Regions from separate parts of the Hansschlegelia sp. KR7-227 genome, predicted to be linked through region 1. Evidence: predicted binding sites of a transcription regulator. Region 1 holds the regulator's gene; the other holds the start of a gene.
The links. Region 1 encodes LexA, which represses DNA repair genes until DNA is damaged. Its sites were predicted from a motif close to TGTTCNNNNTGTGTTCNG; they were not measured.
Positions count from the first base shown of each region.

Region 1 (7,441 bases):
CGCCGGATGCTCCTGCAAGCCGGACGGCATGAGCTGGGCGGAGGCGCTGAAGGGCGTCGACGACAAGACGGTCAAGAAGGGCGACATCGTCGTCGACGAGGAGACGTCCGAAGCGCTGTCGCGCGCGAAATCGCCGGAGGAGCAGGCGAAGGCCCAGGCCCAGGCCCAGGCGCAGGCCCGAAGCCGGCCTGAGGCGCCGCGGCGGCGCAGCGAACCGCAGGAGACCGGCGCGCCGGCCGATCCCTCCGTGTCGCCCTTCGGACAGCCCACCGATCCGGGCGGCCGGGACTCGCCGAGCGACGACGTCATCATCCTCGACCAGCCGCGCCTGGAGCGCGGCGCCGTCGAACGGCGCCCGCTGGACGGCCCCAGCATGCAACGTATTCCGGACTGAGGGATTCGTCGGCCTTCGGCCGCCCTTGACGGGCGACGGCCCGAATGCCTTCAGTGCGCCGGCTGGAGCCTTGCGATGACCGCCGTCACCCTGATCGACAATTACGACAGCTTCACCTGGAACGTGGTGCACGCCATCGGCGCGCTCGGCGCGACGGTGACCGTCCACCGCAACGACAAGATTTCGGTCGACCGCGTGCTCTCGGAAGGTCCTGACGCGATCGTGATCTCTCCCGGGCCCTGCACGCCGCGCGAAGCCGGCATCTCCTGCGACCTCATCGCCCGGGCCGCGCCGGAGACGCCGATTTTCGGGGTGTGCCTCGGCCATCAGGCGATCGGAGAGGTGTTCGGCGGCGTTGTCGAGCGCGCGCCGGTCCCGGTTCACGGGAAGCTCGCCCGCATCAATCATGCGGGGCGCGGCGTGTTCCGCGGCATCAACGGGCCGTTGCGCGCGACGCGCTACCATTCGCTCGTCGTCAGGCGCGACGGACTGCCGGAGGCGCTCGAGGTCACCGCCGAGACCGACGACGGGCTGATCATGGGGCTGTCGCACCGCCGTCTGCCCGTGCACGGCGTCCAGTTCCACCCCGAGAGCATCGCCTCGGAGCACGGCGCGGCGATCTTCGCCAATTTCCTCGACGACGCCATGGCCTGGAACGCGAACCGACGCCGGCTTTCGGCCGCGCGGGCGGTCTGAGAGGCGGAGCGATGGACTCCTTCAAGGCGGTGATCGCGGCGGTCGCCGACGGCCGGCCGCTCGCCCGCGACGAAGCCGAGCGCGCCTTCGGCCGCATCATGACGGGCGAAGCGACGCCCGCCCAGATCGGCGGCTTCCTCATGGCGCTCCGGGTCCGCGGCGAGACCGTCGACGAGATCGCCGGCGCGGTCGCCGCCATGCGCGAGCGGATGACCCCGGTGGAGGCGCCCGCGGACTCCGTCGACGTCGTGGGCACCGGAGGCGACGGCGCCGGCTCGGTCAATGTCTCGACCTGCGCCGCCTTCGTCGTCGCCGGCTGCGGCGTTCCCGTCGCCAAGCACGGCAACCGCGCGCTCTCCTCGAAATCGGGCTCGGCCGACGTGTTGCGCGCGCTGGGCGTCGACGTGGACATCGGCCCCGAGCGGATCGCGCGCTGCATCGCGGAGGCCGGCATCGGCTTCATGTTCGCGCCGAACCACCACGCAGCCATGCGCCATGTCGGGCCGGCCCGCACGGAGCTAGGCGTGAGGACGATCTTCAATTTGCTCGGTCCGCTTTCGAACCCGGCCGGCGTGAGACGCCAGATGGTCGGCGTCTTCGCCGCCAAATGGGTCGAACCGATCGCGGAGGCGCTGAACGCGCTTGGTTCGCAGAAGGCGTGGGTCGTTCACGGATCGGATGGTCTTGACGAGATCACCACCTCCGGTCCGACCCGGGTCGCGGCGCTCGAGAACGGCGCGGTCACGACGTTCGACGTCTCGCCGGAGGACGCCGGGCTGCCCCGCCATCCCACGAGCGCGCTCGCCGGCGGCGACGCCGAGGCGAACGCCGCGGCGCTGCGCCGCGTGCTCGACGGCGAACGCGGCGCCTATCGTGACGTGTCGATCCTGAACGCCGCCGCGACGCTCGTGGTCGCCGGCCGGGCGGAGACATTGGAGGCCGGCGCCAAGCTCGCCGCAGGCGCGATCGATTCGGGCGCGGCGTATTCCCGGCTCGACGCGCTCGTCCGCATCTCGGCCGAGGAGCAGGCGGCATGAACGACATCCTCGCCCGGATCGAAGCCTATAAGCGGCGGGAGGTCGCCGACGCCAAGGCTGCTCGCCCTTACGCCGAGACGCGTCGTGCCGCCGAGGCCGCGTCGCCGCCCCGCGGCTTCGTGGCGGCGATCGAGACGACGCTAGGCGCAGGCCGTACGGCGCTCATCGCCGAGATCAAGAAGGCCAGTCCTTCAAAGGGTTTGATCCGCGCCGACTTCGACCCGCCGGTGCTCGCGCGCGCCTACGCGGCGGGCGGCGCGACCTGCCTGTCGGTGTTGACCGACGGCCCGTCCTTCCAAGGCGCGCCGGGCTTCTTGACGGCGGCCCGCGACGCCGTGGCGCTTCCCGTGATCCGCAAGGACTTCATGTACGAGCCTTACCAGGTGGCGGAGGCGCGCGCGCTCGGCGCCGACTGCATCCTCGTCATCATGGCCGCCGTGACCGACGCGGAAGCGCGCGACCTGGTGGCCTCAGCGTCCGACCTCGGCATGGATGCGCTGATCGAGGTGCATGACGAAGCGGAGCTCGATCGCGCGCTGCCGCTCAACGCCAAGCTGCTGGGAGTGAACAACAGGAATCTTCGCACCTTCGAAGTATCGCTCGACATGACCGAGCGGCTTTCGGCGCTCGCGCCCCCCGACCGTATCCTCGTCGGGGAAAGCGGCATCTTCACTCCGGCCGACGTCGCTCGGCTCGCCGCGGTCGGCTGCCGCACCCTGCTCGTGGGCGAAAGTCTGATGCGCCAGCAGGACGTGGCCGCCGCGACCCGTCAGCTTCTGGCGGCCTGACCCCCGCCGATGTCGCGCCTCACCCATCTCTCCGCGTCGGGCGAAGCCAACATGGTGGACGTCGGCGACAAGCCGGCCACCATCCGCGAGGCGACGGCGGAAGGCCGCGTCGTCATGGCGGCGGAGACGCTGCGCCTGATCGTCGACGGGGACGCCAAGAAGGGCGACGTGCTCGGGACGGCGCGGCTGGCCGGCATCATGGCGGCGAAACGCACCCATGAGCTCATCCCGCTCTGCCACCCGCTCATGCTCTCGAAAGTGTCCGTGGAGCTGATTCCCGACGCCTCCCTCCCCGGCGTGATCGTGACCGCGACCGCGCGCGTCACGGGCCCGACCGGCGTCGAGATGGAGGCGCTGACCGCGGTCTCGGTCGCCTGCCTCACGGTCTACGACATGACCAAAGCCGTCGATCGCGCCATGCGGATCGAGGGCGTGCGGCTTCTGGCCAAGTCTGGCGGACGGTCCGGCGACTTCCGGGTCGAGGAGGCCTCGTGAGCGGGCTTCTGCCCGTGGCCGAGGCGCGCGCCCGCATTCTCTCCGGCGTCGCGCGGCTCCCCTCCGAGCGCGTCGCGTTGCGCGAGGCGCTCGGGCGCACGCTTGCGAACCCCTTATCCGCGCTCCGGACCCAGCCGCCCTGGGACTGCTCCGCGATGGACGGCTACGCGGTCCGCGCATCCGACGTCGGCCGCGCCCCCGCCCGGCTGACCGTGATCGGCGAGGCCGCCGCCGGCCGCGCCTTCGGCGGGCGCGTCGGTCCCGGCGAGGCCGTCAGGATCTTCACCGGAGCTCCGGTTCCCGACGGCGCCGACGCGATCCTGCTTCAGGAGGACGCCGAGCGCGACGGCGCGGTCGTGACGGCGCAGGAGGCGGCCGTCCTCGGCCGCCACATCCGCCGCGCCGGGATCGACTTTGCCACCGGGCAGGAGCTCCTGCCCGCCGGCCGAAGGCTCGGGGCGCGCGATCTCGCGCTCGCCGCGGCGCTGGGCCACCCTGCCGTCGACGTGGGCCGCCGCCCCCGCGTCGCGATCCTCGCGACCGGCGACGAACTGGTCATGCCCGGAGAAAGAGCGGGACCGGACCAGATCATTGCGTCGAACAGCTTTGCGATCGCCGCCGTCGTCGAAGGCGAAGGCGGCGTCGCCGTCGATCTGGGGATCGCGCCCGACGACCGCGCCGCCATCCGCGCGGCGATCGACCGCGCGATCGAAGAGAAGGTGGATGTTCTGGTGACGCTCGGCGGCGCCTCGGTCGGCGACCACGACCTGGTGCAGCCTGCGCTCGCAGAGGCCGGCGTCGCGCTGGATTTCTGGAAGATCGCCATGCGGCCGGGCAAGCCTATGATGGCGGGTCGGCGCGGTGACATGCTCGCGCTCGGGCTGCCGGGCAATCCAGTCTCGGCGATCGTCTGCTCGCTGCTGTTTCTCGTCCCCGCGCTCCGTCGCATGGCCGGCCGCGAGGACGTCGAACCGGCCAAGACGTTCGCCAGGCTTGGACGGGACATGGCGCAGAACGACCGGCGTGAAGACTATATGCGCGCGGCGCTCACCTTTGATTCGGACGGCGTCGCCGTCGCGACCGCTTTCGACCGCCAGGATTCGTCGATGCTGCGCGCCCTCTCGGACGCCGAGTGCCTGCTCGTGAGGCCGGCCCACGCGCCGGCCGCGGACGCCGGAACTCCTTGCGAAATCATGATGTTACACCATCCGTTCTGATCGTCGGACGATCGAACGACGCTCGTGGAGGAGAACCTCCCGGGATGGTAACGCGGCCTTAACGCTTGCGGAACACACCTAGAACAGCTACGAATCTGTTCATGATTTGTTTTGTCACGGCGCGGAGCCGCCCATGTTGACCCGCAAGCAGTACGACCTTCTCCGCTACATTCACGAGCGGCTGAAGGAGACCGGCGTTCCCCCCTCGTTCGAGGAGATGAAGGACGCGCTGGGGCTGCAGTCGAAGTCGGGCGTGCACCGTCTGATCATGGCGCTTGAGGAGCGCGGCTTCATCCGACGGCTGCCGAACCGAGCCCGGGCGATCGAGGTGGTCCGCCTTCCGGAAGCGGCCGCGCCGCCCGTGACGCGGCCGACGGGGCGCTTCACGCCGAGCGTGATCGAGGGCAATCTGGGCCGCAGGCGGCCTGCCGCCGACGAGCCGGACGACAGCTCCGCGCGCATGGTCGCGATCCCCGTTATGGGCCGGATCGCCGCGGGCGTGCCGATCGAGGCGATCCAGACCAAGAGCGACACGATCTCGGTCTCTCCGGATATGCTCTCCAACGGCGAGCATTTCGCGCTCGAAGTGCGCGGCGACTCGATGATCGAGGCCGGCATCCTCGACGGCGACCTCGTGCTGATCCGCCGGCAGGAGTCCGCCGACACCGGCGACATCGTAGTCGCGCTCGTCGACCATGAGGAGGCGACGCTGAAGCGGCTGCGCAAGCGCGGCGCCTCGATCGCGCTCGAGGCCGCGAACCCGGCCTATGAGACGCGCATATTCGGCCCGGACCGTGTGGCGATCCAGGGGCGGCTGGTCGGGCTCATCCGGCGCTATTGATCCTCGCCCGGCGGCGGCTCCTCGTCAGGCGAAGTCGGATCGACGACGGTCGGTCGGTCGACTGTGGCCGGGGCGCGCGCTCTTGGCGCGAAGACGAGTTTCAGCGCGTCGTCGGGCGGCGGCGCGGTGGCCAGGGCGCTCCCCCTGTGCCAAGGGCGGGACCCGGCGGGGTTTCGGGCCGAGCGCCCGATGAACCGCGGGCCGTCGCGCATCAGCGCCAGCGATCCGGTCGCGGCGAGCGCGGCGCGGTCGATCACCGCCGCGGCGTCCCGGCAGGCGTCGGGCGCGTCGAGACGCGTGACCACCAACGTGGCGCGACGGCAGTCTTCGTCGAAGGCCCGGGCATCCCAGACCAGCGCAGCCCATCCGCCGGCGAACAGCGGCGCGACGCAGCCGTAGGCGTCGCAGCGCACGACGGTCGTGGTCTGGCCGACGACCTTCGCGCCCGACCCGAATGATCCTTCGGCTGACGCCCCCGCGGCCGAAGGCGAGGACTGCGCACCGCGGCCGCCCGGCTGAGATGGCCGCTCGGTGGGTCGGCCCGCCTTCACGGGCGACGCCGCGTCGGCGGCGAGCCACACCTTGGCGGCGAAGCTCCAGGACCGGGTCCCCACGAGCGCCAGCGCGCCGTCAGGGCCCCTGGCCGCCATCTCGCGGCCCGAGGCGTCGATCACCACATCCGGCCGCGACGGGACCGCGGCAAGCGCCAGCGCCGCCGCGAGCATGGGAACGGCGCCCCATCTCAACCGCGTCCGCCACAGACATGCCCAGCAGATCCCGAGCGCAAACAGGGCGAGCGCCGGCTCGTCGAAGGCCGGCACATTGCGCTCGGATCCCGGCCATGACGCCACCATCTCCGCGATCGCGAGCACGCCCCTCAGGCCGAGACCCATGGCCTGCCACCACAGGCCGTCCAGACCCAGCGGGGCGAAGAACAGCCCGCCCACGACCGACGGCATCACGAGGACGCTGAGCAACGGCGTCGCCAGCGCGTTGCCGGCGAGCGCGTAAGGCGTCGTGCGGTGGAAGTGATAGGCGGCGAACGGCGCGGTCGCCATCCCCGCGACCAGGGTCGTCATCACCGCGATCGCGGCTGCGGCTAGCGCCCAGCGCCACGCGCGTCCGAGGCCCGAGGCCGGCGGCGGAGGTCGCGCGCCGTCGCTCCTCCGCTCGAACCAGGCGATTAGGGCCGCGACCGCCGCGAACGACATCTGGAAGCTCGGTCCCAGCGCCGCCTCGGGCAACCAGGCCATGACGAGCAGCGCCGCAAGGGCCAGGTTTCGGGGCGACATCGCCGGCCGGCCGAGGATCACGGCTGCGAACACGATCGCGATCATGATGTAGGAGCGCTGGGTCGCCACCTCGGCTCCGGAGAGCGCGAGGTAGAACGTCGCGCCCGCGAGCGCCACGATGGCGGCGACGCTCTTCACCGGCCATCGAAGCGCTGCGGTCGACGACAGCGCCAGGCCGGCGCGCGCGAGCCAGAACAGCGTGCCCGCGACGAGCGCCATGTGCAGACCGGAGATCGACAGGATGTGGCTGAGGCCGGCCGCCCGCAGGTCGTCCTCGATCTTCTGTGGGATCGGTCCCTCGACCCCGGTCACGAGGGCCGCCGCCACCGTGCCTTCCGGGCCGCCGACCGACCGCGTGACGCGCTCGGTCAGGCTCATCCTCAAGCGTTCGAGGGCCGCCGAGAGCCGATCGGCGACGCCGAGATCGGACGCTGGCCCGAGATTGCGCAGATTTGTCGGCTCGCTTCCCGTGGCCCCGATCCCCTCGAAAAAGGCGACGCGGGCGAAGTCGTACCCGCCGGGGCGGACCGGCCCTTGCGGAGGTCGCCAATAGGCGGAAAGCGCCAGCCGATCACCGGCGGCGACCGCGGGCTCCTTGCCGAGCGTGACCCGCGTCTTTCGCGGACGATCGGCCGGCGCGAGCGTCCCCAGGCTTTCAAGGACGAGCGTCACGCGCCGACG
Region 1 is NZ_JBMSEA010000001.1:1,363,737-1,371,177, forward strand. It holds gene ACO2RJ_RS06405 (DUF2865 domain-containing protein) at 1-394, shown strand, start outside; gene ACO2RJ_RS06410 (anthranilate synthase component II) at 470-1,090, shown strand; gene trpD (anthranilate phosphoribosyltransferase) at 1,102-2,127, shown strand; gene trpC (indole-3-glycerol phosphate synthase TrpC) at 2,124-2,915, shown strand; gene moaC (cyclic pyranopterin monophosphate synthase MoaC) at 2,925-3,410, shown strand; gene glp (gephyrin-like molybdotransferase Glp) at 3,407-4,627, shown strand; gene lexA (transcriptional repressor LexA) at 4,761-5,468, shown strand; gene ACO2RJ_RS06440 (ComEC/Rec2 family competence protein) at 5,462-7,441, opposite strand, start outside.

Region 2 (7,441 bases), on a different contig from region 1:
GAAACTTCTACGACGGACGAGGCCCGGAGCTGGAAAGCTACCGACACGCCGAGAGGCGCTAGCTCCGCACCGTTCCGGAGGTCGGCTGCCGAGGCCTCCGGGAACCGCCGCGGCGGCGCGGGTTCGCCCCTGCGCCGCCGCGGCTCCCCTCGCGGGACATGACGACCGGCGCGATTCAGCTCGACGCGAACTGCGCTTCGTGCAGACGGCGGTAGACCCCGCCGCTCGCGACCAGCTCCTTATGCGCGCCCTGCTCCACGATGCCGGCGTCGTCGACGACGACGATCCGGTCGGCGTCGCGGATGGTCGCGAGCCGGTGCGCGATGACCAGCGTGGTGCGCCCTTTCGAAAGCTCCGCAAGGGCCTGCTGGATCGCGCGCTCGGTCTCGGTGTCGAGCGCAGACGTCGCCTCGTCGAGGATCAGGATCGGCGGGTTCTTCAGGAACATGCGGGCGATGGCGAGCCGCTGCTTCTGCCCGCCCGACAGCTTGACGCCGCGCTCCCCGATGATCGTGTCGAGGCCGTTCGGCACCCGCGACACCATCTCTTCGAGGCGCGCGCGCCGGACCGCCTCCTCGATGTCCGCCTCCGGCGCGTCGAGCCGGCCATAGGCCACGTTCTCGCGGATCGTGCCGGCGAACAGGAACACGTCCTGCTGCACGATGCCGATCTGACGACGGAGCGACGCCAGCGTCATGTCGCGGACGTCGACGCCGTCGATCGTGATGCGGCCCTCGGTCACTTCGTAGAAGCGCGGCAGCAGCGAGCAGATCGTCGTCTTGCCCGCGCCGGACGGCCCCACGAAGGCGACGGTCTCGCCTGCCCGGATCCTGAGATCGACGCCGTTCAGCACCCGCTTGTCCGCCGCGTAGCCGAAGCTCACGCCCTCATAGGCGATCTCGCCCTTGAGCCCCGAAATCTCGGTCGCGCCCGGACGGTCGACGATGTCAGGCTCGGTCGCGAGAAACTCCTCATAGCGGCCGAAGCCGGCCATGCCCTTGGGGTAGACCTCGATCACCGCGTTGATCTTCTCGACCGGCCGGAAGAACACGCCGATCAGCAGCAGGAAGCCGACGAAGCCGCCATGGCTGAGCTCCCCGGTGATCACGAAATAGCTGCCGGCGACCATCACGATCACCTGCGTCAGGCGCATGCTGAGATAGCTGAGCGAGGTGCTCGCCGCCATGATCCGGTAGGCCGCAAGCTTGGTCGTGCGGTAGCCGCGATTGGCTTCGGCGAACAGGCTGCGCTCGTGGTCCTCATTGGCGAAGGCCTGCACGACGCGGATTCCGCCGACATTTTCCTCGATGCGCGCGTTGAACGCGCCGACCCGGCCGTAGAGGTCGTGCCAGTTGCGCGTCATGCGCGCGCCATAGCGGCTGGTGAGCCACCCCGTCAGCGGCACCACCGCCGCGGTGATCAGCGCGAGCTCGACATTGACCGAGAACATCAACGCGAAGGCGCCGATCAGCGTCATGATGGCGATGAACAGGTCTTCCGGCCCGTGATGAGCGACCTCGCCGATCTCCTCGAGATCCTTGGTCAGCCGGCCGACGAGATGGCCGGTCTTCTGGTTGTCGAAGAAGCCGAAGGAGAGCTTCTGCAGATGGTCGAACGCCTTGCGGCGCATCTCGGTCTCGATGTTGATCCCGAGCATGTGCCCCCAATAGGTGACCACCACCATCAGCCCGGTGTTCGCGACATAGATCGCGACGAGGGCGATCGAGGCGAGGATCACCAGCGTCCAGTCCTGGCTCGGCAGCAGTTCGTCGACGAACAGCTTCACCGCCATGGGGAAGCCGAGCTCGAGCAGCCCGGACAGCACGGCGCAGCCGAAATCCAGCAGGAACAGACCGCGGTGCGGCCGGTAATAGGCGAAGAAGCGCTTGAGCATGGGTCCCGAGGGGGTGCGGCCTTCGTCGGAGCGGGGCGCCGGGAAGGGAGGAATGGCCCGTGTCGGGCGGGGCGTCAACGACCGCGCCCGTCCGACGGCCCGGTCTCGCCCGCGAGGCGCGGAGAACGCGGCGTCCCGCACGGCGATCCAGCCAGATTCAGGCGGCGGCCGTCTTGTCTTTTTTTGGCCGCGCGGTCGGCGACGGGCATAGTCGCCCGTCCTTGATGCGAAGGGAGCAACGGATCGCCATGCTGTACGCCATACTTTGCTACCACTCCGAAGCCGTCGTCGGCGCCTGGTCCAAGGCCGAGGACGAGGCCGTCATGGCGAAGATCATGGTGGTGAAGGAGAAGCTCGCGGCGCAGGGCAAGCTCGGCCCGAGCCTCAGGCTGCTGCCGACCACGACCGCGACGACGCTGCGCAAGGATGTCGACCCGCCGCTGGTGCTCGACGGTCCCTTCGCGGAGACCAAGGAGCAGTTGCTCGGCTTTTACATCCTCGATGTCGCCTCGCTCGACGAGGCGCTTGCGGCCGCGCGCGAGCTCGGCGCCGCCAATCCCGGCGGCTCCTACGAGATCCGCCCCGTCGGCTATTACGACCCGGTGAGCCTCGCGCCATGACCGACATCGCCTGGATCGACAAGGCGCTGGTCTCCGCCCGCCCCCAGGCGGTGGCGGCGCTGCTGCGGTATTTCCGCGATCTCGACGCGGCGGAGGAAGCGTTCCAGGAGGCCTGCCTGCGGGCGCTCAAGACCTGGCCTGCCAACGGCCCTCCCCGCGACCCGGCGGCTTGGCTGATCTTCGTGGGCCGCAATGTCGCGCTCGACGCGCTGCGCCGACGGGCGAAGCAGACGGAGCTGCCGGACGAAGACCAGCTCTCCGATTTGGGCGACGCCGAGGCCGACATCGCCGAACGGCTCGACCAGGCCGACTACCGCGACGACATCCTGCGCCTGCTGTTCGTCTGCTGCCACAGGGACCTGCCGTCGACCCAGCAGATCGCGCTGGCGCTCCGGATCGTCTCGGGGCTGACGGTGAAGCAGATCGCGCGCGCGTTCCTCGTGTCCGAGGCGGCGATGGAGCAGCGCATCACGCGCGCGAAGGCCCGGATCGGCGCGGGCGACGCGCCGTTCGAGGCGCCGGGCCCCGTCGAGCGCGCCGAGCGCCTCTCCACCGTCGTCGCGATGGTCTATCTCGTGTTCAACGAGGGCTATTCCGCGAGCGGGGACGACACGGCGATGCGCGCCCCGCTCTGCGAGGAGGCGATCCGGCTTGCGCGCCTCCTGATCACGCTCTTCCCCGCAGAGCCGGAGGTCATGGGCCTCGCCGCGCTCATGCTGCTCCAGCACGCGCGCGCGGCCGCGCGCTTCGACGCCTCGGGCGCGATCGTCCTGCTCGAAGATCAGGACCGTTCGCTCTGGAGCCGCCCGATGATCGCGGAAGGGCTTGCGCTCATTGACAAGGCCATGCGCCACCGCCGACCCGGACCTTATCTCGTGCAGGCCGCGATCGCCGCGATGCACGCCCGCGCGGCGCGGTTCGCCGACACCGACTGGGCCGAGATCAACGCCCTTTACGGCGCGCTGGAGCGCTTGGCCCCCTCGCCCGTGGTGACGCTGAACCGGGCCGTCGCCCTATCGAAGCTGCACGGGCCGGAAGCCGCGCTCGCGCTCATCGATCCGCTCGGCGAGCGTCTGTCGAACTATTTCTATTTCCACGGAGCGCGGGGGGCGCTCTATCTCGAGCTTGGACGCACGCGCGAGGCCCGGGAGGCGTTCGACCGGGCGATCGGACTCGCGACCAGCCCTGCCGAGGCCGCCCATATCCGCGCTCATCTCGACCGGCTGGCCAAGGACGGCGCAGACGCGCGCCCCCAGCCCGCATCCTGAGCCTATAGAAGGGCTTGAGATCAGCGCTTTTCGTTGCGCGCGTTCTTCAGCTCGTCGATCAGGGTCGACGCCTCCGCCTTTGTCAGGTCCGGCGTGTAGGCGGCGCTGCCTGTCTCTTCCGACAGGGTCTTCAGGTAGGACGCCTGCGCGCCCGTCATGGGCTCGCCGCCGGAGACCCAGTCGGACGGGTCCTTCTCGGCGTTGCTCTCGGGGTCCGGCGCGGTTTTCGGATTGGGATCGACGTGACGCGCGGCTTCGCCAGGATTGGGGGCGTCGGGGTCTGCGGCGCGACGGGCGTCCGTGCGGCTTTCAGGCGTGCTCTTGTCGGTCATGTCCCGTCCTTCGTTCTTCATTCGTTCGTCGTTGAAGAACGTTCGCGCCAGCCGGAGGTTCCTGGCGGGCCGAGAACGAAAAACCCCGGCGCTGAGGCCGGGGTTCGAAGGTCGGTCGCGACAGGGCGTCGCGAACCGTCAGGGGCAATAGGCGATCCGGCCGGGCGACGGGACATAGGTGCCGGTCCGGGGATTGTAGGTGCGATAGCGCTGGGCGCACCACTCGCGCGTCCGGTAGCCGGGGCGCGCCGAGCTTGCGATCGCTGAACCGATCACGAGTCCAGCCACGCCTGCGGCGACCGCGCCGCCGTAATTGCGGCCGTGACGGTAGCGGCGACCGCCATAGTAGCGCCGGCCATAATAGCGTCGGTTGCCGTAACGACGCCCGCCGCTCCAGCCGCGGCGGCCATAGTGGCGGCCGCCGCCATACGATCCGCGGCCACGGTATTTGCCCCGGCCGCGCTTGCCCACCTGCTCAACGTCGCCGGAGGCGAGCGCAGCCATCGCGCCGTCCCGCACCTGGTCCAGGCTCGAGGGCTTCGACGCCGCTTCGGCCGCGGAGGCAGGCGACATGCCCTCGGTCATTCCGACCACGCCGACGGCGGTCGACAAGGCTATGACGAACATACGGTTCATTTCGAACTCCTCGCGCAAAGGGGAGCCGCGTCGGGCTCCCGTTCATCCGCTCCCCTTCTCAACAAACGAAACGTGCACTCGTTGCAACAAATCCCACATGGGCGATCACGAAAGCGCACATCGTGGTGAAGCGATTGGCGCCGCGGCGGCACATTCACGAGGGCGTCCGATACGCGATCGGCGCGGCCGCCCACAGGCCGCCGCGCCGATCGGTTGCTCTGGGGCGGCCGATCCGGCCGCCGTGGTCAGTAGATGCCGAAGTAGATTCCCGGGCGATAGTGCCGGCGGTGGTAGTATCGCGGACCGTAGTAAGGCCGACGGTAGCCGTAGCGGCGGCCATAATACCGTCGACCGCCATAGTAACGATGGCCGTAGTGACGCCGTCCACGGTAATAGCGTCGCCCGCCGCCATAGTAGCGGCCGCTGAACGGGCCCTGGCTGTGGAAGCCGCGGCGATGTCCGCGCGATCCGCGATGGCGATAGCCGCGGTGGCCGACGGTCTGGACGTCGCCGGCGCTCAGGCTCCGAAGCGCGCTGGCGCGCACCTGCTCGACGGACGCCGGCTTCGCGGCCGACGCCGCCGCTGCGGGCGCGACGCCTTCCGACAGCCCGACCAAGCCGACGGCCGCCGACAGCGCGATGGCGTAAAGTTTTCTCATTGTGGTCTCCTTGGGTGGCGGCGAAGACGCTGAACCACGCCCCGCCCGTGAAGCCCCTCCCTCAGGCGCAGTCTAGTTCACACGAATGCGAACGCGCGGCCCGGCTTCCATATGCCGAACGTGCGATCACGTTTCCGTGACCGTGGGACCTCGAAATAAACGAGATGACGCTGTAGGTAGTCCTCGCCACCACCCGCAGGAGCCGCGATGCGACGACGAGTTCTCCTGATCGCGAGCTGGATCGCTGCTGCGACGTTCGGCGGCGCGGCGCCTGCCGTGGCGACCGACGTGACGTTCGAAAAATGGACGGCGTCCTGCGCTCAGCCGGAGAGTCAGTCGGACTGCCGGATCTTCACCGAGGCCCCCGCCTCCGGGGCGGACGCCGTGCGCGTCACGGTCATGAGGGAGGCGGCGAAGGACGCCGTGGCGCGCCTTATCGTGACGCTTTTGGCGCCCGCGAGCGCGGCGCCCCGCCCCCGTCTCGCGATCACGCTCGACGGCGGGCCGCCCGTGCGGCTCGCGTCGGGATCGGACCTGTCGAGCGGCCCGGGGAGCGACGCCCGGTCGGTCGACATCCGCCTGTCGGACGCCGCGACGAAGCGACTGTTGCCGTTCCTGCGGCGGGGCAGGACGCTCGACGTCATGGTCACCGGCGAAGGCGGCGAGCAGGTGTCCTCCGCTCTGCCGATCGCGGGTTTTGGGCCGGCGGTCAGCTTCATCGACATGCGTCAGGGTCGCGCAGATCGTCAGGACGCGCTCAGCGCCCTGATCGGAGGACAGACCCCGGCCGCCCGCGCCGGCCGCATCCGCGACGTCTCGCGCGACGCGGCGCCCGAGCCCTTGCGCAAGACGATGATCGAGCGCGATTGCCCCGTCTGGGACCAGAACGAGGGCGACCCTTCGTTCCTCGCCGAACAATCCTTCGCCGCCGAGCTCGGAGGCGGGCGCACGCTCTGGGCGATCGTGTGCGCCTCGGGATCCTACAACGCCGACTTCGCGATGTTCGTCGAGGACCCCTCCAAGGCCGCCAACCGGTTCGAACCGCTGCTGTTCGCAAACTTCGTGGAATCGATCGGCTGGACCGGCGTCGACACGCTCGCCAACGCGGAATACGACCCGGAAACCAAGCAGCTCACGGCCTTCGACAAGGGCCGCGGCGCCGGCGACTGCGGAACCTACGGGATCTGGGAATGGGTCGGCGCGGCGTTCCGCATGATCGAATACCGATCCAAGGAGGAATGCGACGGGGTCGGCGACAAGGCCAAGTTCCCGATCGTGTTCCGCGGCGAGCGGTAGGCGCTTCAGGCCATGCCGCGCCGCGGCTCTGTCGCGGCGAAGCCTTCGAGCCCCTCCACGGTTTCGAACGGCGTCGCGACCTCCACGAACTCGTCGGGATAAAAGCCGTTGAAGCGGGTGCGCAGCGCCAGGCTGTAGGCGCCGATATGGCCGATCTCGATCCAGTCGCCGGTGTCGACCGTGTCCGGCAGCCAGAACGGCCGGGACAGCACGTCGACGCTGTCGCAGGTCGCGCCGTACACGCGGAAGGGCGTGAGCTTCGGCTCCGACGTCCGCGTCGCCCGCCGGCGGGCGGGGTCGGGAATGAGCGTCGCCGGCAGCGTGATCTTTCCGGTCCAGGCGTCCGACAGCGAGCTCCAGATGCCGTCATTGATGTAGAGCCGCTGGCCCTTCTTGAGCATCACCCGGACGATGACGGAGAGCGAGCGCGCCACGATCACCCGGCCGGGCTCCGCGATCAGCGGCAGGTCGCCGAGCCCCCATTCGTCGACCTCGGTCTGCACGCGGGACACGAGCTCCCCGACTTCGGGCGTCGGCGGACCCGGCCGTTTCGGGTCGCGGCCGTAGGCGGCGGGAAAGCCGCCGCCGATGTCGAGGGCCGCGAGCTCCACGCCTGAGCGGCCCCGCACCCACGCCGCCGAGGCGACGCCGCGCTCATAGGTGGAGAGGTCCTCGACCTGGCTGCCGACATGGAACGCGAGGCCTGAGCGGAAGCCGACGCGGTCGATCCGCTGGA
Region 2 is NZ_JBMSEA010000002.1:303-7,743, forward strand. It holds partial or broken gene ACO2RJ_RS15450 (c-type cytochrome) at 1-62, shown strand, start outside; gene ACO2RJ_RS15455 (ABC transporter ATP-binding protein) at 176-1,894, opposite strand; gene ACO2RJ_RS15460 (YciI family protein) at 2,143-2,514, shown strand; gene ACO2RJ_RS15465 (RNA polymerase sigma factor) at 2,511-3,782, shown strand; gene ACO2RJ_RS15470 (DUF3072 domain-containing protein) at 3,803-4,114, opposite strand; gene ACO2RJ_RS15475 (BA14K family protein) at 4,253-4,750, opposite strand; gene ACO2RJ_RS15480 (BA14K family protein) at 4,996-5,409, opposite strand; gene ACO2RJ_RS15485 (DUF1176 domain-containing protein) at 5,617-6,705, shown strand; gene ACO2RJ_RS15490 (ornithine decarboxylase) at 6,711-7,441, opposite strand, start outside.
Region 2: a site for LexA is predicted at 4,126-4,143, ahead of ACO2RJ_RS15470 (DUF3072 domain-containing protein). Genes of this name have one in related genera too.